Regions from separate parts of the Heyndrickxia sp. FSL W8-0423 genome, predicted to be linked through region 1. Evidence: a T-box and tRNA genes for the amino acid it is inferred to sense, from the RefSeq annotation. Region 1 holds a T-box; the other holds one or more tRNA genes.

Region 1 (10,483 bases):
ATAGGGCACTAATTTTTCCAATGAAACTGAAAGCTAACGCAAGAACACCGGCACCGCCAATTACGTATACGCTATATGCTCGAGTGATTGCCAGGACTCCGATATTTTCTCCGTAAGTAGTTGTTGGCGGGCCACCAATTAGCGATGCGATAACGATTGAAACTCCATCACCTAACAGGGAACTATCTAGACCAGGATCCGCAACTAAGTCACGGTTTACAACTTTACTCAATACGATTTGGTGTCCAATATGTTCAGATAAAGTTACAATGGCAACAGGTACCATTAGCATCACAACTTGCCAAGAGAATGTCGGTTCATATGATATGAAAGGGAAAACAAAATCTGGTAATGCAAACCACTTCGCTTCAATGACACCTGAAAAATCTACTAATCCGGCAAATACAGAGATAATATAGCCTCCAATTATTCCTATGAGTACTGGGATTAGTTGAAAAAACCCTTTAAAAAATGTTGAACTAATAATGATGATTGCAATTGTGCAGAGGGCGACAACGATATGTTTTGTACTATAAATTAGATCTGCTTGAGGTGCACCTGGATTTTCGTACATTGCCATTCCTACTGCCGTTCCAGCAAGTCCTAGACCGATAACGATTATTACTGGTGCTACAACGATCGGTGGCAAAAGTCTCATTAACCATCTATATCCTAGTTTATTTATTAGTAAAGCAACAAGTCCGTAAATGATTCCGGCAAAAAAGGTTCCCAGCATGGCAGCTCCCGGACCACCTAATGCCTTTGCACTTATTAGTGGAGCAATGAAAGCAAAAGATGAACCTAGGTAAGCAGGAACCTTTCCTCTTGTGATAAGTATATAGGCAAGTGTTCCTAATCCACTCGAAGCAAGTGCTACTGCAGGACTTAAATGCACGAGTAGCGGAACTAAAACCGTTGATCCAAACATCGCAAACAAATGTTGGATGCTTAGGCTAATCCATTGGGATGTATTTGGTTTTTCATTGATGTCTAGTATGATTTCTGCATTTTTTCCCATTATTTAATCTCCTTTTTCTTAAGATGTACCTAACAACGGTTCTCATACAAAAAAACCTCTTTATAGCAAGAAGCCACAAAGAGGTTAGTCCATCATTGAATATCACAAAATCCAATAATAGATATCCACCTTTGTCAGCCTCTCTGGACTGCTTTTAAAAGGATGTATTTAATTTTCATAAATACTTACTTGATCCAATTCATCCACTTCATTAAGTGCAACAACAATTCGCTCTGAACTGGATGTAGGAATATTTTTTCCGATAAAATCTGCACGGATAGGCAGTTCTCGATGTCCCCGGTCTACTAGTACGGCTAATTGAATTTGCGAAGGTCTTCCAATATCCATCAACGCATCCATTCCTGCGCGAACCGTTCGACCTGTGTATAATACATCATCCACTAATATAACCTTCTTATTATTTATATCAGTTGGAATATGTGAACCTTTTACTTCTGGTACCGCATTCTCGGTCTTTTCCGTTAAATCATCACGATACAAAGTAATATCCAAAACCCCAACTTGTATCGATTCCCCTTCAATTTGCCCAATCCTTTCGGCTAATCGCTTAGCTATATGAATCCCACGGGTTTTAATTCCTACGAGAATGCAATTTTCAATACCTTTATTTCTCTCGATTATTTCATGAGCAATACGGGTAAGAGCTCTTCGAATAGCTTGTTGATCTAGAACAACTGCTTTTTGAGACATTTTTTTCACCTCTCAGATAAAAAACCCTCTCACCTAGAGGAGAGAGGGTTGACGAATGCATGTCTAACTATTAATAGCTTAAATTCGCTATATCCGTTTCCTTCTCAGCCTCACAGGACTGTATTAAAGGGGCTTATTAAATTATATTTAGAATACTATTAGTTTGCCTGTCTGTCAACTATTTTTTAAGGGACTGGATCAATTGAAGAAAATCTTCAGGCAATGGTGCTTCGAATTCCATGTATTTTTCGGTACGTGGATGGACAAATCCCAACACACCTGCATGCAGTGCTTGACCATTAATTGACAATGTTTTCCTTGGACCGTACTTAGGATCACCCGCAAGTGGAAATCCAATATATTTCATATGGACGCGAATTTGGTGGGTGCGTCCTGTTTCTAATTGACATTCTACAAATGTAAAATCGTTAAAACGATCGAGTACGCGAAAATGCGTTACTGCATGTTTACCACTATCTACAACTGTCATTCTTTGACGATCAACTGGATCCCTGCCAATTGGAGCATCTATCGTTCCATAATCATGTGGAATATTTCCATGGACGATTGCAAAATATTTTCTTGTTACGGATTTATCAACCAATTGGTTTACTAGACGCTCGTGGGAGAAATCATTTTTGGCAACCATTAATAATCCGGAAGTATCTTTATCAATCCGATGGACAATCCCAGGTCTCATTACACCATTAATGCCGGAAAGATCAGTACAATGTGCCATTAAACCATTTACTAACGTACCTGATGTATGACCTGGGGCAGGATGTACTACCATTCCTTTTGGTTTATTAACAACTAAAACATCTCCATCTTCATAATAAATATCAAGATTCATGTCTTCAGCCTCTACATCTAATTCTTCTGGCTCAGGGATTTCTATTACTAGTTGATCATTAATCATACATTTATAATTTGCTTTAACGTTTTTTCCGTTTACAGTTACATGACCTTCTTTAAGCCATTGCTGTACTTGCGAACGGGACCATTCTTCATTTAGAGCAGAAATAACTTTGTCGATCCTTTCATTATTTTCACTCTCAAGAATGATGTGTTCCATTTTTTCCATAAGTTTTCTCCTTTGATTGTCGTTCTTCTCTCAACATTTGTATGAGAAGCAGAACAACCCCGATCGTTAATGCTGCATCCGCGATATTAAAAATAGGAAAATCGATAATTTCCGCATAAAGAAAGTCAATAACTTCTTTTCGGAAAAGTCGATCAATAAAGTTTCCAATTGCACCGCCCAGCATAAAAGCCAAACTAATCCCTAATAAAGGTTTTCCTTTTGCATGTTTTTGAATGTAATAAATAATTCCCCCAACCACAATAATCGTGATTAAATAAAATAACCACATCTGGCCTTGTAAAATTCCCCATGCGGCACCTTGATTCCGATGGGATGTAATTGAAAAAACATTTTCGATTACAGGAATTCTTTCTCCAATTTCCATGTTTTTCTCAACTAGAATTTTTGTTAATTGGTCTAAAGCTATAACAAATAAAGAAATTATGTAATATATCACAAAGGAAACCCCCGTATCTTTTTCGTTAAAAAAGCTTTGCTTCCTTTGCATTGTAGCATAAAACGGGGGACTTAGAAAAGCTTATTTGTCATTAGCTAAAAGGGATTGTAATTTTTCCAAAGGACCATAATTGTTTCCATTCGTCAGAGGTTTTTAATGTAGGTATTGTTTCAAGCCATTCTTTCGGAATCGGTTCGCCATTTCGTTCACATTTTCCATAATTACCTTCATTCCATTTTGATAGGGCGGTATTAATGTCCTTTAATTCATCATTAATCAACTCTTTAATTAAGTCATCATTCGTTTCGTAAGAATTTAATTCTACTTTTAGATCATGAAGTAAATGAAATAAATGTTGATGTTCATCATTAAGGTACATTGATATTCCCTCCTTCATAGGTTGATGTTAGCTTACCCTTATTTTTTAATTATTTATCGAGTAACTCTTTCATAAAGTTACAGAAAATAGAAAACCCTCGAAGAATTACCTCCGAGGGTTTTATCTTTATGCGTTATAATAAGATTCTTTAACAACAGCAGCACATCTAGGACACAATGTTGGATGTTCTTCAACTTTCCCAACATCAGGGGTAACAACCCAGCAGCGCTCGCAAGTTTCACCATCCGCTTTTTCAACCAAAATAGCGGCATGTTCAAGCTTCAGTGCTTGTTCTGGCGCATCTTCAACAGAACCGGCAATTTCAAATCCAGAAACAATAAATAATTGGTTCATGTTTTCTGAAATGGAATCTAATAATTGTTTTGTTTTTTCATTTACAAATAAAGTAATTTTTGCAGTTAATGATTTTCCAATTACTTTTTCATTACGTGCCTCTTCTAAAGCTTTTAAAACGTCATTACGAAGTTTTAAAAATTCTCCCCATTTGCTTTTCAGCTCATTTGCATTTGGTAAGTCACTGAATTCCGGCATATCTGTTAATTGGACGCTTTCTTCTGCCGTACCAGGAATATATGCCCATACTTCATCAGCTGTGTGAGGCAAGATTGGTGATAAGAGTTTCGTTAACGCTGTTAAACAATCATATAATACAGTTTGCATTGCACGTCGTTCAAAATTGTCTTTTGCTTCGATATATAAAACATCTTTTGCAAAATCTAAATAGAATGAACTTAAATCTAATGTACAGAAGTTATTGACCGCATGATAAATACTTGAAAATTCATAGTTTTCGTATGCATCATGTGCATGTTTAATTAAATCATTCAATTTCACTAGCATATATTGATCAACTTCACGTAAATCTTCGTAAGCAATTTTATCTGAAGAAGGATCAAAATCGGATAAATTCCCTAATAAGAAACGGAATGTGTTACGAATTTTGCGATAAACTTCTGATACTTGTTTCAAAATGGCATCAGAGACACGAACATCCGCCTGATAATCAACAGAAGCAACCCATAAACGGATAATATCTGCCCCTAATTGATTGATTACTTTTCCTGGTAAAATTACATTTCCTAAAGACTTACTCATTTTACGTCCTTCACCATCAAGTGCGAACCCGTGGCTTAACACCCCTTTATACGGTGCTTTCCCCGTCACAGCTACAGCAGTTGTTAATGAAGAGTTGAACCAGCCACGATATTGGTCGGAACCTTCTAAATATAAATCTGCAGGGCGTTGTAAGTCATCACGCTCATATAATACTGCCTGATGAGAAGATCCCGAATCAAACCATACATCCATAATGTCATTTTCTTTCGTAAATTTACCATTTGGACTTCCCGGGTGAGTGAAGCCATCAGGTAATAATTCATTTACTTCTTTTTCAAACCAAACATTTGAACCATGTTCACGGAAAAGTTCTGAAACATGTTCAATTGTTTCGTCTGTAATAATTGGTTCACCATTTTCCGCATAGAATACAGGAATTGGTACACCCCATGCACGCTGTCTAGAAATACACCAATCACCACGATCACGAACCATATTAAACAGTCGGGTTTCTCCCCATGATGGAACCCATTTTACTTCTTTGATAGCTTCCAATAATGCAGGACGGAATTTATCAATTGAAGCAAACCATTGTGCCGTTGCCCGGAAAATTACCGGTTTTTTCGTTCTCCAGTCATGTGGATAAGAATGGGTAATAAAGCTTAATTTTAATAGCGCACCGACTTCTTCTAACTTTTCGGAGATTGGTTTATTTGCTTTATCGTAAAATAGCCCTTCAAATCCAGGTGCCTCTGCCGTCATGACACCTTTATCATCAACAGGACATAAAACGTCCAAACCATATTTTTTCCCTACAAGAAAGTCATCTTCCCCATGTCCGGGCGCAGTATGAACACAACCCGTACCGGAATCTGTCGTAACATGTTCGCCTAACATAACTAATGAATCACGATCATAGAATGGATGTTTCGCTAAAATATATTCTAATTCTTTACCGAGAACCGTTTTAACAATTTGTGGTGAATTCCATTCTAAAACTTCGGATACTTCTTCAAGAAGCGCTTCAGCAACTAAATATTTTTCATTTGCTACATTTACAACTACATATTTTAGTTCCGGATGAACGGTAATTCCAAGGTTAGCGGGAATTGTCCAAGGTGTTGTTGTCCAAATGATAATTTTTGTTTCATTATCTAATACACCTTTTCCATCTTTTACTTCAAATGCTACATAAATAGAAGCTGAACGTTTATCTTGGTATTCTATTTCCGCTTCCGCTAAAGCCGATTCGCTTGACGGAGACCAGTAAACTGGTTTCAGTCCTTTATAAATATAGCCTTTCTTCGCCATTTCTCCGAAAACTTTAATTTGTTGTGCCTCATATTCAGGTTTTAATGTTAAATATGGATTTTCCCAATCACCACGAACACCTAAACGTTTAAATGCTGTCCGTTGATTATCTACTTGCTGATATGCATATTCAGCACATAATTGCCGGAATTCTGCGATTGTCATTTCTTTTCTTTTTACACCTTTATTCGTTAACGCCTGTTCAATTGGAAGACCATGTGTGTCCCAGCCAGGAACATATGGAGCTTGATAGCCGGTCATTGATTTGTAGCGGACGATAAAGTCTTTTAATGTTTTATTTAATGCATGACCCATATGAAGATCTCCATTGGCATATGGTGGTCCATCGTGAAGAACAAAAAGCGGTCTGCCTTTAGTTTTGTCTTGAACTTTTTGATAAATATTCATTTCTTCCCATTTTGCTTGGATTTCTGGTTCTCTTTTTGGGAGATTTCCACGCATCGGAAATTCTGTTTTTGGCATTAATAGCGTATCTTTATAATCCATGTCTTTTCCTCCTAATTATTTGACTCCGTTACAAGTTTAATGATTTCCTCTATTTATTGACAATTAACTAAGGTGCCATACAAATAAATAGAAAAAGCCTTCTCATCCCTGGAAGGGACGAGAAGACTTTCCCGCGGTACCACCCTAATAGATATCATTAATGGATATCCACTTACACATTCGTATCGTGAATGAATCGCTTGTATCTACTTACCAACTTGATGTTCAATACAAGAACTCTAGGGTGATTTTCCAATTATTCGCTTATACCAAGCTTCCACTATCCTTGGTTCGCTTATTATAATAAGACGTTGAACAATTGTACTGTCCCTGTCATCGTTTGTGTATATATTTGATATAAATTATATGTGATACAATTTCATTTCGTCAAGATTCAAGATTATTTAATTTCTTCTTCAATATTTAATTCTGTAGCATCGATATCAAATTCCATTAAATTATCCCAATCATCATTCTTAAGTAAATCTAATTGAGCTTCTATGAGCATTTTGAAACGAGTTCGAAATACTTTTGATTGCTTTTTAAGCTCTTCAATTTCTAAGGCAATTTTCCGAGCTTTTGATAATGCTTCATTCACTATACGATCCGCATTTTTTTCAGATTCTCTAATAATCAGCTTTGCTTCTTTTTGTGCATTACCGCGGACTTCCTCCGCTGCTTCCTGGGCAACGACGATAGATTTATTTAATGTTTCTTCAATATTCGTAAAATGTCCTAGACGTTCATTTAGCGAAGAAAGCTTTTCTTCTAGTTCTTTCTTTTCACGTATAATCAGCTCGTAGTCTTTGATGACTTGATCAAGGAATTCGTTCACTTCATCTTCGTCATACCCGCGAAAGCCTTTACTAAATTCCTTATTATGTATATCCAATGGTGTTAAAGGCATCTTGCCACCTCCAGTAAGTTTTAATCTTCCGCTTTTCTCTTATCCAGCTTCAGTGCCTAGCCCCTCGAGGTCAAATAACCTAAACCAAATGAAGACAAATTGCGGACTTCCTTTGGTTTAGAACATTTGCTTGTCGGGGCTGACAGAGGCACTTCCGCTTTTAACTTATTATACTTTTTTTCGACAGTTTGTGGGGATTTTCCTGCAAATTTATCAAATTATTTCATTACGCCCACCAGTATTCGCCATTTTTCTTTTCTTGTTTGGCCATCAATGACAATAATTTTGCTTCTACCATAACCTCTTGCCGAGATCATATCACCTTCATCACAAATAAACGAAGTTTGCTCAGTCATCCTCCAATTTACTTTTACTTGTCCATGTTGAATAAGTGTTTGGGCTTTCTGTCTGGAAATGTTATAAATTGATGATATAACAGCATCTAATCTTAAAGAGCTAACAGTTGTTTGTTGTTCATGCCATGTTTCACCTATTGAAATCATTTCATTCATATTCATTTCCAATAATTCGATCGAAATTTTCCCGACCTGGCAAAATTCTAGTTTTATATAATCTTTTAATTCTTTAACAATGAAAAATTGGATCCGATGACCACCGATAAGGATGTCCCCGAATTTTTCCCTTTTAACTCCTAAAGACATAAGGGTGCCAAGTACTTGACGGTGTGTAATCGTAACAAATTTACTAGGATATTTTATTTCAAATAAAGCAATTTGGAAGTCTTCGTCGGCGGGAGTATAATAATCGGGATAGAGTAGAACCCTTTTTCTTTCACAAAACTCATGGCCTCCGAATACATGTACCCTCACCTGTTGTCCTATACCAATAATCGATTGAACAATATGAATTTGTCTCGGATCTAAAAAATCGGTTAGCTTTGGTGCATAACAGTCTTCAACATATTGTTTCCAATTGACAACTTGATCAATAAATTCTTTCTCTTCCGGTCTAAAATGTTGATAAATATTATCCATAAAATCCCCTAAAACGTTAATAGTCAAAAATAGATAAAGGTTCGTAGGCACTACCTAAATAATCCAAAAATATAGTGCCCTTACCCCTCTTCCAGCAAGATTTAACACAATAATAGCGATAATTGGTGAAAAATCAATCATTCCAAATGGTGGAATAATGCGACGAAATTGTTCTAAATACGGTTCACATATGCGTGCGAACATTTGACCAATTGAAGATTGTTGCGCATTAAACCATGACATAAATATATAAATAATAATTATGTATGTATAAATCTCAATAGCTTTAATTAAAATTCCAAACAAAATATCCATTCTACTTAAGACCACCTCGAATCAAAATCATTTTGCTGAATTAAGTCAGTAATATTTCCCGAAACTTCTACATTATCTGGCGTACTCAAAAATATATCTGTTCCAATTCTTTGAATATCTCCACCAATAGCATAAACAGTTCCACTTAAAAAATCGATAATTCGTTTTGCTTGATCACGATCAATCCTTTGTAAATTCACAACTACTGCCCGTCTATTTTTTAAATGATCAGCAATTTCTTGTGCCTCGGCATAAACTCGTGGTTCAACCAATATAACTTTTGAAGATTTTTGAACACTTTGTAAGCTGACAACATTTTGCTTTTGTTGTTGCGTCTTTGGATACTGCTCAGGTTCCATTTCATTATCCAGCTTTTCGTCTTCAGTATATTCATATTCATCATCCAATAAAAAAAATGATTTCAACTTCGTTTTCAATCCCATACGAACACCTCCATTTTATCCAACTAATGATGTACCTATTCTTACAAAAGTCGCCCCTTCTTCAATAGCAATTGTGTAGTCATTTGACATTCCCATAGATAATTCATTACATGGAGCATACTCAAGTTGTAAGGCTTGGACTTTATTTTGCAATTCTTTTAATCCACGAAAGCACCGACGAATGCTTGCTTCATCCTCTGTTAAAGGTGCCATCGTCATTAATCCAACGACTTTTATTTTATTTAAATTTTTTAAATTATGAATAAAACTTATCACATCTTCAGGATTAATACCATGTTTAGAATCTTCTCCAGAAACATTTACTTGAATGAAACAGGAGATTTGCTTTTCAGCCCTTTTATTAATTTCTTCCGCTAAAGACAGTCGATCAAGAGAATGAATGTACGCTACTTTATCAATAATATTTTTCACTTTGCGTGTTTGGAGAGTTCCAATAAAATGCCATATTGCACGTTCTTTAAGCGCATCCCACTTTTCAATTAAACCTGTGTCACGATTTTCACCTAAATTAACAATACCTGTTTCTACCGCTTCTTCCGCACGTTCAGTCGTTACATATTTAGTTACTGCAATAATAGTTACTTCATCAGGATTTCTCCCAGACTTTTTACATGCGATATCAATATTTTCTTTAATAATTGAAAGATTTTCAGACACTTTCATGAAGAAGCTCCTTTCAAACCAATAAAACTTAACATTCTTCCTGTTTTTCCATAATCACGTCGATGTGAAAAAAATTCATCTTGATCACATCTTGTACAATAGTTCGTTAAATAAATATTTTCAGGGGGAATACCCGATAATTCAAGGATAAACTGATTCAATTTTTTTAAATCTAGTTTAAACTGCCCTGGAGTTATTTCTTCATATGGCATTTCAATATTCGGTTTCATCCAGTTGTTTACTTTAGCAATTACCCGGTTATCAACAACATAACAATCTTTGCAAATAGAAGGACCAATGACTGCTTGGATATGTTGTACAGCTATTCCTTCACTCGTCCATTTTTCCACCATTTTCTTACCGATCCCATCAACCGTACCTTTCCATCCTGCATGGGCAATACCAATCATATTATAGTCCGGAGCAAAAAAATAAAGAGGAACACAATCCGCAAAACACAGTGTTAGCAATGTATTTTTTTCTTCAGTATAAAGACCATCTGTATTTTGGAGACTACTTTCATAATCAAGAGCACCTTTTCCTGCTTCAGATTCGCCTACTTTCGCGATTCGACAACCGTGCGTTTGCTCCGCTC
Region 2 (10,483 bases), 1.6 Mb from region 1:
GTTATTTGGATGTCATGTGGATGACTTTCTCGAAGGCCGGCTCCTGTCATCTTGATAAATTGAGCTTCATCACGCAATGCCTGCAAATCTTTTGTTCCACAATATCCCATCCCAGAACGAATTCCTCCTAGTAATTGGAAAATTACATCTGAAAGTGGACCTTTATATGGAAGTCGACCTTCAATGCCTTCGGGAACAAATTTTTTCGCATCTTCCTGAAAATAACGGTCTTTAGAACCCTGTTCCATCGCAGAAACTGATCCCATTCCACGGTATACTTTAAAACGACGGCCTTGGAATATCTCCGTTTCTCCGGGACTTTCAGATGTTCCTGCAAGTAAACTTCCTAACATAACAACATGTCCGCCCGCAGCCAAAGCTTTAACGATATCTCCGGAATATTTTATTCCTCCATCAGCAATAATTGCCTTTCCATGTTTTCTTGCTTCTGTTGCACAATCGTATATAGCTGTAATTTGCGGTACACCTACACCGGCAACTACTCTCGTTGTACAAATAGAACCAGGTCCGATACCAACTTTTACAATATCAGCCCCTGCAAGAATTAGTTCCCTTGTAGCATCTGCAGTTGCCACATTCCCTGCTATAATATTTAAATTAGGATATGCATCTCTAATTTCACGAACTGTATCAGTAACGCCTTTAGAATGGCCGTGTGCTGTGTCAATCACAATCACATCTACATTCGCTTTTACAAGTGCTTCCACACGTTTCATCGTATCTTTTGTAACACCTACAGCAGCACCAACGAGAAGTCTGCCTACATTATCTTTTGCCGAATTTGGAAATTCAATTACCTTTTCAATATCTTTAATTGTAATTAAACCTTTAAGCACACCATTTTCGTCTACTAAAGGAAGTTTTTCTATCTTATGTTTTTGAAGGATTTTCTCCGCTTCGCTTAATGTTGTCCCTACTGGAGCAGTAACTAAATTCTCTTTAGTCATCACATCAGAGATTTGTATGGAAAAGTCCTCAATAAAACGCAAATCGCGATTTGTAAGAATTCCTACTAATTTTAGTTCCTCTTCGTTATTTACAATCGGAACACCTGAAATTCGATATTTCCCCATCAAATGTTCTGCACTGAAAACCTGATGATCAGGGGTTAGAAAAAAGGGATCTGTAATGACTCCACTTTCAGAACGTTTAACTTTATCAACTTGCTCAGCTTGTTGTTCAATGCTCATATTTTTATGGATAATTCCTAATCCACCCTGTCTTGCCATTGAAATAGCCATTTCAGCTTCAGTAACAGTATCCATTCCAGCACTGATAATTGGAATATTTAACTTCAAAGATTTAGTTAGTTCTACTTGTAGATTAACATCCTTTGGTAATACTTCAGATTTAGCTGGAACTAGTAACACGTCATCAAACGTTAAACCTTCTTTAGCAAATTTAGTTTCCCACATTTCTATTCCTCCTGCTCCAAAAATATTATTAGTAGGTTATCAATTGGTTAAACTACTGTCAAGGAAATCACGATATGTCCAACTTTTCTAATAATTCGGAGGTGATTATTTTGCAAGATATTTGGCAAAATCTAACATATTTTCACTCCGCGGAAAACGCCCAAAAGTTTCTGCATCACTGTTACAAGGATTCTCTTTATGATAAAGCTGAAATAAAGAGCTATGAAAATTGTTACCCTTTTATATATTATTTGCAACATGGGGAGATTTACTATAATCAATCCTCAATAGCTCCAATGGCTATTAAACCAGTATTACTTTTTTATGGCCTTATACACTTAATAAAGGCTTGTCTACTTACTGTAGATCCAAATTATCCCGCAACAACCTCCGTATTGGCCCATGGGGTTTCTTCGAGAAAGAGGAAGAAGCAACAGTATCAATTTATTAATGATGAAATAAAGATTCAAAAACTAGGATTGTGTACTCACTTTGCTAAGCAAATGTTTCACGTGGAACGACTGGATGGGGAAAAAATCATAATGAAGAACTTATTAGAGCAAATTCCGGAACTAGACGATTATTTTTTATTTAACCAGCAACAAAATATTTTTGTAGTACATAAACTTGATCAGACCTATAAAATACCAATTTCTATATTGGACAAGTATCACTTTACGTTAGACAGTTTTGCTCGATTTATTGAGCAAAAAAGTTGTATCGAAATACAAACGGTCTATACAGAGGGGGAAAATATTATGATACAAACAAATAATAATTCTCGTCCGTTACTTCCCTTTCGATTTCATTTATTTAAACAGGAATATTGCTTGCCTTTCAAGCAATCGAAATATATTAATTATCCGGACCTATTGGTGCATTATTTATTGCTATATAACTTAAGTATGATTGCCAGATATGAAACGGAATGGTGGTGTGAGCTTTTAAAAACAACACCGACCAATGACTATTCATTAATAAAATCCTTTTTATCTATAACTGCTCAAAAAACGCCCTATTTAGTTTATCAATATTTAAGAGAACAACGATAATATTCGTTATATGAATATAGACAAAAAAACACAGAGCATACACTCTGTGTTTTTCATTTGCCTGGCAACGTCCTACTCTTGCAGGGGGAGAGCCCCCAACTACCATCGGCGCTGAGAAGCTTAACTTCCGTGTTCGGGATGGGAACGGGTGTGACCTTCTCGCCATAATTACCAGACTATTTATTTAAGGGTTTGTTCCCTCAAAACTAGATAGATGAGAAATACTTCGTAATAACCTTGAATCTATTGTTGGTTAAGTCTTCGACCGATTAGTATTCGTCAGCTCCATGTGTCGCCACACTTCCACCTCGAACCTATCAACCTGATCATCTTTCAGGGGTCTTATTTAGATAAACTAAGGGAAATCTCATCTTGAGGGGGGCTTCATGCTTAGATGCTTTCAGCACTTATCCCTTCCGCACATAGCTACCCAGCGATGCCTTTGGCAAGACAACTGGTACACCAGCGGTGCGTCCATCCCGGTCCTCTCGTACTAAGGACAGCTCCTCTCAAATTTCCTACGCCCACGACGGATAGGGACCGAACTGTCTCACGACGTTCTGAACCCAGCTCGCGTACCGCTTTAATGGGCGAACAGCCCAACCCTTGGGACCGACTACAGCCCCAGGATGCGATGAGCCGACATCGAGGTGCCAAACCTCCCCGTCGATGTGGACTCTTGGGGGAGATAAGCCTGTTATCCCCGGGGTAGCTTTTATCCGTTGAGCGATGGCCCTTCCATGCGGAACCACCGGATCACTAAGCCCGACTTTCGTCCCTGCTCGACTTGTAGGTCTCGCAGTCAAGCTCCCTTGTGCCTTTACACTCTGCGAATGATTTCCAACCATTCTGAGGGAACCTTTGGGCGCCTCCGTTACCTTTTAGGAGGCGACCGCCCCAGTCAAACTGCCTGCCTGACACTGTCTCCCACCCCGATTCAGGGGTGCGGGTTAGAATTTCAATACAGCCAGGGTAGTATCCCACCGACGCCTCCACCGAAGCTGGCGCTCCGGCTTCAAAGGCTCCTACCTATCCTGTACAAGCTGTACCAAAATTCAATATCAGGCTGCAGTAAAGCTCCACGGGGTCTTTCCGTCCTGTCGCGGGTAACCTGCATCTTCACAGGTACTATAATTTCACCGAGTCTCTCGTTGAGACAGTGCCCAGATCGTTGCGCCTTTCGTGCGGGTCAGAACTTACCTGACAAGGAATTTCGCTACCTTAGGACCGTTATAGTTACGGCCGCCGTTTACTGGGGCTTCAATTCAAAGCTTCGCTTACGCTAACCTCTCCTCTTAACCTTCCAGCACCGGGCAGGCGTCAGCCCCTATACTTCGCCTTACGGCTTCGCAGAGACCTGTGTTTTTGCTAAACAGTCGCCTGGGCCTATTCACTGCGGCTCTCTCGGGCTTGCACCCTAACAGAGCACCCCTTCTCCCGAAGTTACGGGGTCATTTTGCCGAGTTCCTTAACGAGAGTTCTCTCGCTCACCTTAGGATTCTCTCCTCGCCTACCTGTGTCGGTTTGCGGTACGGGCACCTTTCACCTCACTAGAGGATTTTCTAGGCAGTGTGGAATCAGGAACTTCGGTACTATATTTCCCTCGCCATCACAGCTCAAGGTACATGGTGACGGGATTTGCCTCGTCACCCCTCTAACTGCTTGGACGCGCTATTCCAGCAGCGCGCTTACCCTATCCTCCTGCGTCCCCCCATCGTTCAAACGGTGAAGAGGTGGTACAGGAATATCAACCTGTTGTCCATCGCCTACGCCTTTCGGCCTCGGCTTAGGTCCCGACTAACCCTGAGCGGACGAGCCTTCCTCAGGAAACCTTAGGCATTCGGTGGAAGGGATTCTCACCCTTCTTTCGCTACTCATACCGGCATTCTCACTTCTAAGCGCTCCACCAGTCCTTACGGTCTAGCTTCTCAGCCCTTAGAACGCTCTCCTACCACGGACACCAACGGTGTCCATCCACAGCTTCGGTGATACGTTTAGCCCCGGTACATTTTCGGCGCAGAGTCACTCGACCAGTGAGCTATTACGCACTCTTTAAATGGTGGCTGCTTCTAAGCCAACATCCTGGTTGTCTAAGCAACTCCACATCCTTTTCCACTTAACGTATACTTTGGGACCTTAGCTGGTGGTCTGGGCTGTTTCCCTTTTGACTACGGATCTTATCACTCGCAGTCTGACTCCTAAGGATAAGTCATTGGCATTCGGAGTTTGTCTGAATTCGGTAACCCGATGAGGGCCCCTAGTCCAAACAGTGCTCTACCTCCAAGACTCTTACCTTAAGGCTAGCCCTAAAGCTATTTCGGAGAGAACCAGCTATCTCCAAGTTCGATTGGAATTTCTCCGCTACCCACACCTCATCCCCGCACTTTTCAACGTGCGTGGGTTCGGGCCTCCAGTAAGTGTTACCTTACCTTCACCCTGGACATGGGTAGATCACCTGGTTTCGGGTCTACGACCTCAAACTCATTCGCCCTATTAAGACTCGCTTTCGCTGCGGCTCCGCCTCTTCAGCTTAACCTCGCTTGAAATCGTAACTCGCCGGTTCATTCTACAAAAGGCACGCTATCACTCGGCGTCTTTCCGAAGGAAAGACGCACAGAGCTCTAACTACTTGTAGGCACACGGTTTCAGGTTCTCTTTCACTCCCCTCCCGGGGTGCTTTTCACCTTTCCCTCACGGTACTGGTTCACTATCGGTCACTAGGGAGTATTTAGCCTTGGGAGATGGTCCTCCCTGCTTCCGACGGGATTTCACGTGTCCCGCCGTACTCAGGATCCACTCTGGAGGGAACGAAGTTTCAACTACAGGGTTGTTACCTTCTTTGACGGGCCTTTCCAGACCTCTTCATTTACTCCGTTCCTTTGTAACTCCGTATAGAGTGTCCTACAACCCCAAGAGGCAAGCCTCTTGGTTTGGGCTTCTTCCGTTTCGCTCGCCGCTACTCAGGAAATCGCGTTTGCTTTCTCTTCCTCCGGGTACTTAGATGTTTCAGTTCCCCGGGTCTGCCTTCCATACTCTATGTATTCAAGTAAGGATACTACCCCATTACGGGCAGTGGGTTCCCCCATTCGGAAATCTCCGGATCAAAGCTTGCTTACAGCTCCCCGAAGCATATCGGTGTTAGTCCCGTCCTTCATCGGCTCCTAGTGCCAAGGCATTCACCGTGCGCCCTTACTAACTTAACCTAAAATAAGGTTTATTTTTAAAACTACTTAAATGGATTCATCCATAAAGTGGCGATTCTCGGTTATTACTTGGTTATTTCTCATGATATCTAGTTTTCAAGGAACAAGGCTACTGATTTCAATCACATCATGATTAATCATCGTAGCATTTGCTTCGTGCTGCCTTGCTCCGAGGTGAACCTAATCTTCCTCGAATAAGCATTGCCGCAGGAGCAATTTTACCCAAAGTGCAATTTAGAAATTATCTAAAAATAATATCTTTATTGACTTTATCTTTTGGTGGAGCCTAGCGGGATCGAACCGCTGACCTCCTGCGTGCAAAGCAGGCGCTCTCCCAGCTGAGCTAAGGCCCCGAATATGTTATATGGTGGGCCTAAATGGACTCGAACCATCGACCTCACGCTTATCAGGCGTGCGCTCTAACCAGCTGAGCTATAGGCCCACATTTTCGGAAATAAAAAACATCGATATGGAAGAAGAACTCCTTGTCGTTGTTTTTATCTATTGCATATTTTTTTGAAGAATTCATCCTTCAAAACTGAACAAAACGGAAAACGTCTTTTTTGTAACCACGTTAGTGGTCTTCCATATTCCTTAGAAAGGAGGTGATCCAGCCGCACCTTCCGATACGGCTACCTTGTTACGACTTCACCCCAATCATCTGTCCCACCTTCGGCGGCTGGCTCCAAAAGGTTACCTCACCGACTTCGGGTGTTACAAACTCTCGTGGTGTGACGGGCGGTGTGTACAAGGCCCGGGAACGTATTCACCGCGGCATGCTGATCCGCGATTACTAGCGATTCCGGCTTCATGTAGGCGAGTTGCAGCCTACAATCCGAACTGAGAATGGTTTTATGGGATTGGCGTAACCTCGCGGTCTAGCAACCCTTTGTACCATCCATTGTAGCACGTGTGTAGCCCAGGTCATAAGGGGCATGATGATTTGACGTCATCCCCACCTTCCTCCGGTTTGTCACCGGCAGTCACCTTAGAGTGCCCAACTGAATGCTGGCAACTAAGGTCAAGGGTTGCGCTCGTTGCGGGACTTAACCCAACATCTCACGACACGAGCTGACGACAACCATGCACCACCTGTCACTCTTGTCCCCGAAGGGAAATCCCTATCTCTAGGGAGGGCAAGAGGATGTCAAGACCTGGTAAGGTTCTTCGCGTTGCTTCGAATTAAACCACATGCTCCACCGCTTGTGCGGGCCCCCGTCAATTCCTTTGAGTTTCAGCCTTGCGGCCGTACTCCCCAGGCGGAGTGCTTAATGCGTTAGCTGCAGCACTAAAGGGCGGAAACCCTCTAACACTTAGCACTCATCGTTTACGGCGTGGACTACCAGGGTATCTAATCCTGTTCGCTCCCCACGCTTTCGCGCCTCAGCGTCAGTTACAGACCAAAGAGCCGCCTTCGCCACTGGTGTTCCTCCACATCTCTACGCATTTCACCGCTACACGTGGAATTCCGCTCTTCTCTTCTGCACTCAAGTCTCCCAGTTTCCAATGACCCTCCACGGTTGAGCCGTGGGCTTTCACATCAGACTTAAGAAACCGCCTGCGCGCGCTTTACGCCCAATAATTCCGGACAACGCTTGCCACCTACGTATTACCGCGGCTGCTGGCACGTAGTTAGCCGTGGCTTTCTGGTTAGGTACCGTCAAGGTACCGCCCTATTCGAACGATACTTGTTCTTCCCTAACAACAGAGTTTTACGATCCGAAAACCTTCATCACTCACGCGGCGTTGCTCCGTCAGACTTTCGTCCATTGCGGAAGATTCCCTACTGCTGCCTCCCGTAGGAGTCTGGGCCGTGTCTCAGTCCCAGTGTGGCCGATCACCCTCTCAAGTCGGCTACGCATCGTCGCCTTGGTGAGCCGTTACCTCACCAACTAGCTAATGCGCCGCGGGTCCATCTGTAAGTGGTAGCTAGTGCCACCTTTCAATTCTCCTTCATGCGAAGGAAAAAGTTATCCGGTATTAGCCCCGGTTTCCCGGAGTTATCCCAGTCTTACAGGCAGGTTACCCACGTGTTACTCACCCGTCCGCCGCTAATCTGAAAAGGAGCAAGCTCCTATCAGATTCGCTCGACTTGCATGTATTAGGCACGCCGCCAGCGTTCGTCCTGAGCCAGGATCAAACTCTCCAAAAAGATGTTTGAAATAGCTCTAGTTAAAAAATAAATTAATTGACGTTTCGTTTTGTTCAGTTTTCAAAGATCAATTGTTATTTGCGACTTTTATATAATAGCATATTTCATCATGTAATGTCAATTACTATTTTAAAATACTTTTATATATTTATTAAAAAGCCAACGAAATTTATTATATCAAACGAATAAGGAAAATACAATAGTAATATCGAAACTAGTATACCTCTTCTATATATAAATTTCTTTCCTTTTCAAGGTCGATGATTTCTCCATCATTCAACCTTATAAGCGGTCTAATTGGTGCAGTTTGTTTAATAAAGATCACCTCTCCGAAAGAGCCGTTTGATATCTTAACCTTTGTTCCTATTGAAAAATTGGCAATCATCGATAATAGAGTGTTTATCACTTCTAAATCAAATTTACCAAATTCATCTATTTTCATTATCTCTAGGGCCTTTAAAGGTGCTATTTTCTTCTTATAAAGGCGATCAGATACTAGTGCATGAAATACATCAGCTACTGTAATAATTCTAGACATAGAGTAATATTGTTTCCCTTTTACCCCCATTGGATAACCGCTTCCATCAAGTCTCTCATGATGTTGAAAGATTGCTAATTTCGTTTCTGATTTGAGTAGTGGACTATTTTGCACCATTTTCAAACTATAATTTGGATGTTCTTGAATCTCAGCCTTTTCACTGTTAGTTAAAGTTGTTTGTTTAGAAATGATTCTTGGTGAAATCTTTGCCATACCTGCATTTGCTAAGCAGCCTGCTAGAGCCGTTTGATAATAGCGGCCTTTATTATCCCCCATTCTTTTAGCAATTAATCCACTAAGAATTCCAACTGAAATAGAATGATAGTAAATATAATCTTCCGGATTATTTACAAAAAGAGAGTTAAGAGCGATGTTTTCCTCCTCAGCTATTTCCAATAAAGGGTATAAATAGTCTCTCACATTTGCTATATCAATTATAGTTCCGGATTGCCATTTTTGAAAATCAGCTTTGTACTTTTTTACTGATTCAGAAAATAAAAAAGGAAAGATGGAGTGGACTTTTACTTGTTCCGCTTTAGTTACATTCACTTCAGAATGGTTTTTGTTAGCTCCCTTTTGTCTCTTTTGACCATTAGATATACTTTCTATTTCTACTTCTCTAATAAAAAATGCTTTTAAAACATCAATATGTTCTATTGATATAACCGTCCCTCTAGGGATAATTGGGGAACTAGTCATTCCCATTACATCCTCAGCTAATATAGATCCTACACGTAATCCGTCTATATTTATTTTCATATGACCACTCCATATAAGTAATAGTATCTATTTTATTTCTATTTATTTTCAATTTTATCAAAAAAGAGACATCGAATCGATGTCTCTTTTAAAAATTGCAAAAAAACCTATTATTCCTCTTCAGCTTCTTGATTATTGTCATTAACTACTTCTAATTCTTCTTGATCTGAAGGTTCCTCTTCTTCCTTTTCGACTTTTGCAACGGTTGCCACATGTTCGTCTTCACCAAGGCGAATTAATTTGACTCCTTGAGTATTACGTCCAAGTTGGGAAATATCACCGACTGCCATCCGTATAAGAACTCCTCCGGCGGTTATCAGCATAAGATCCTCTTCCCCAGTAACGGTTTTTACTGCAATTAAGTTTCCATTCTTTTCTGTAATATTACATGTTTTTAACCCTTTACCACCACGGCTTTGAATGCGATACTCTGAAGAATTAGTGCGTTTTCCGTAACCATTAATAGTGACAATTAAAACATCGTCATTATCTTCGAGAATTTCCATTCCAACGACTTCGTCATCACCCGTTAGCGTGATTCCTTTAACACCGGTAGCAGTTCTTCCCATGGATCGAACATCAACTTCCGGAAAGCGAATTAACATACCATTTTTAGTACCAATGATCATATCTTTATTTCCATCAGTTAATTTAACAGAGATCAGTTCATCTTCATCGCGAAGATGAATAGCAATTAATCCATTTGTTCGTATGTTTGCAAAATCAGTTAGTGGAGTTCGTTTAGATATTCCACGTTTCGTAGTAAAGAATAAGAACGAATCTTCCACAAATTCTTCGACACGAATCATCGTATTAATTTCTTCGTCCTTTTCAATTCCAAGGAGATTTATTATTGGAATCCCTTTAGCTGTTCGACTAAACTCAGGAATTTCATATCCTTTAGATCGGAAAACTTTTCCTTTATTAGTGAAAAATAGGATCGTATCATGGGTTGAAGTTGTTAATAAATGCTCAACAAAGTCGTCCTCATTTGTTCCCATTCCTTGGACCCCGCGTCCTCCACGTTTTTGACTTCTGTATGTGGAAATTGGCAGACGTTTAATGTATCCATTATGGGTTAAACTAATGACAATATTTTCTCGAGGAATTAAATCCTCATCTTCGATTTGTTCAATACCGCCTGAAACAATTTCAGTTTTCCTATTATCATTAAAGCGTTCTTTAATTTCTATTAATTCTTCACGAATAATTTCCAGTACCTTTTCTTCATCTGCTAAAACAGCTTTTAATTCAGCGATTAGTTTTAACAATTCTTGATACTCTTCTTCAATCTTCTCACGTTCTAATCCTGTTAAACGTTGGAGACGCATATCAAGAATAGC

Evidence for each region. The T-box of region 1 lies ahead of ileS (isoleucine--tRNA ligase). A T-box ahead of a tRNA ligase gene usually reads a tRNA of that ligase, here a tRNA-Ile.
Region 2: it has a tRNA-Ile gene. The T-box ahead of ileS (isoleucine--tRNA ligase) is inferred to sense a tRNA for this amino acid. The anticodon was not compared.

The regions. Positions count from the first base shown of each region.
Region 1 is NZ_JBBPBE010000001.1:2,498,616-2,509,098, reverse strand. Features, by position in the region: gene MKY81_RS12760 (solute carrier family 23 protein) at 1-1,018, opposite strand, end outside; gene pyrR (bifunctional pyr operon transcriptional regulator/uracil phosphoribosyltransferase PyrR) at 1,187-1,729, opposite strand; gene MKY81_RS12750 (RluA family pseudouridine synthase) at 1,908-2,813, opposite strand; gene lspA (signal peptidase II) at 2,785-3,270, opposite strand; gene MKY81_RS12740 (TraR/DksA family transcriptional regulator) at 3,362-3,649, opposite strand; gene ileS (isoleucine--tRNA ligase) at 3,776-6,544, opposite strand; T-box leader at 6,655-6,890, opposite strand; gene MKY81_RS12730 (DivIVA domain-containing protein) at 6,945-7,451, opposite strand; gene MKY81_RS12725 (YlmH family RNA-binding protein) at 7,670-8,446, opposite strand; gene MKY81_RS12720 (YggT family protein) at 8,501-8,761, opposite strand; gene MKY81_RS12715 (cell division protein SepF) at 8,767-9,204, opposite strand; gene MKY81_RS12710 (YggS family pyridoxal phosphate-dependent enzyme) at 9,220-9,888, opposite strand; gene pgeF (peptidoglycan editing factor PgeF) at 9,885-10,483, opposite strand, start outside.
Region 2 is NZ_JBBPBE010000001.1:908,096-918,578, forward strand. Features, by position in the region: gene guaB (IMP dehydrogenase) at 1-1,436, opposite strand, end outside; gene MKY81_RS04640 (YaaC family protein) at 1,511-2,488, shown strand; rRNA gene rrf (5S ribosomal RNA) at 2,548-2,664, opposite strand; rRNA gene MKY81_RS04650 (23S ribosomal RNA) at 2,738-5,691, opposite strand; tRNA gene MKY81_RS04655 (tRNA-Ala) at 5,969-6,044, opposite strand; tRNA gene MKY81_RS04660 (tRNA-Ile) at 6,057-6,133, opposite strand; rRNA gene MKY81_RS04665 (16S ribosomal RNA) at 6,290-7,843, opposite strand; gene MKY81_RS04670 (HD-GYP domain-containing protein) at 8,058-9,140, opposite strand; gene gyrA (DNA gyrase subunit A) at 9,251-10,483, opposite strand, start outside.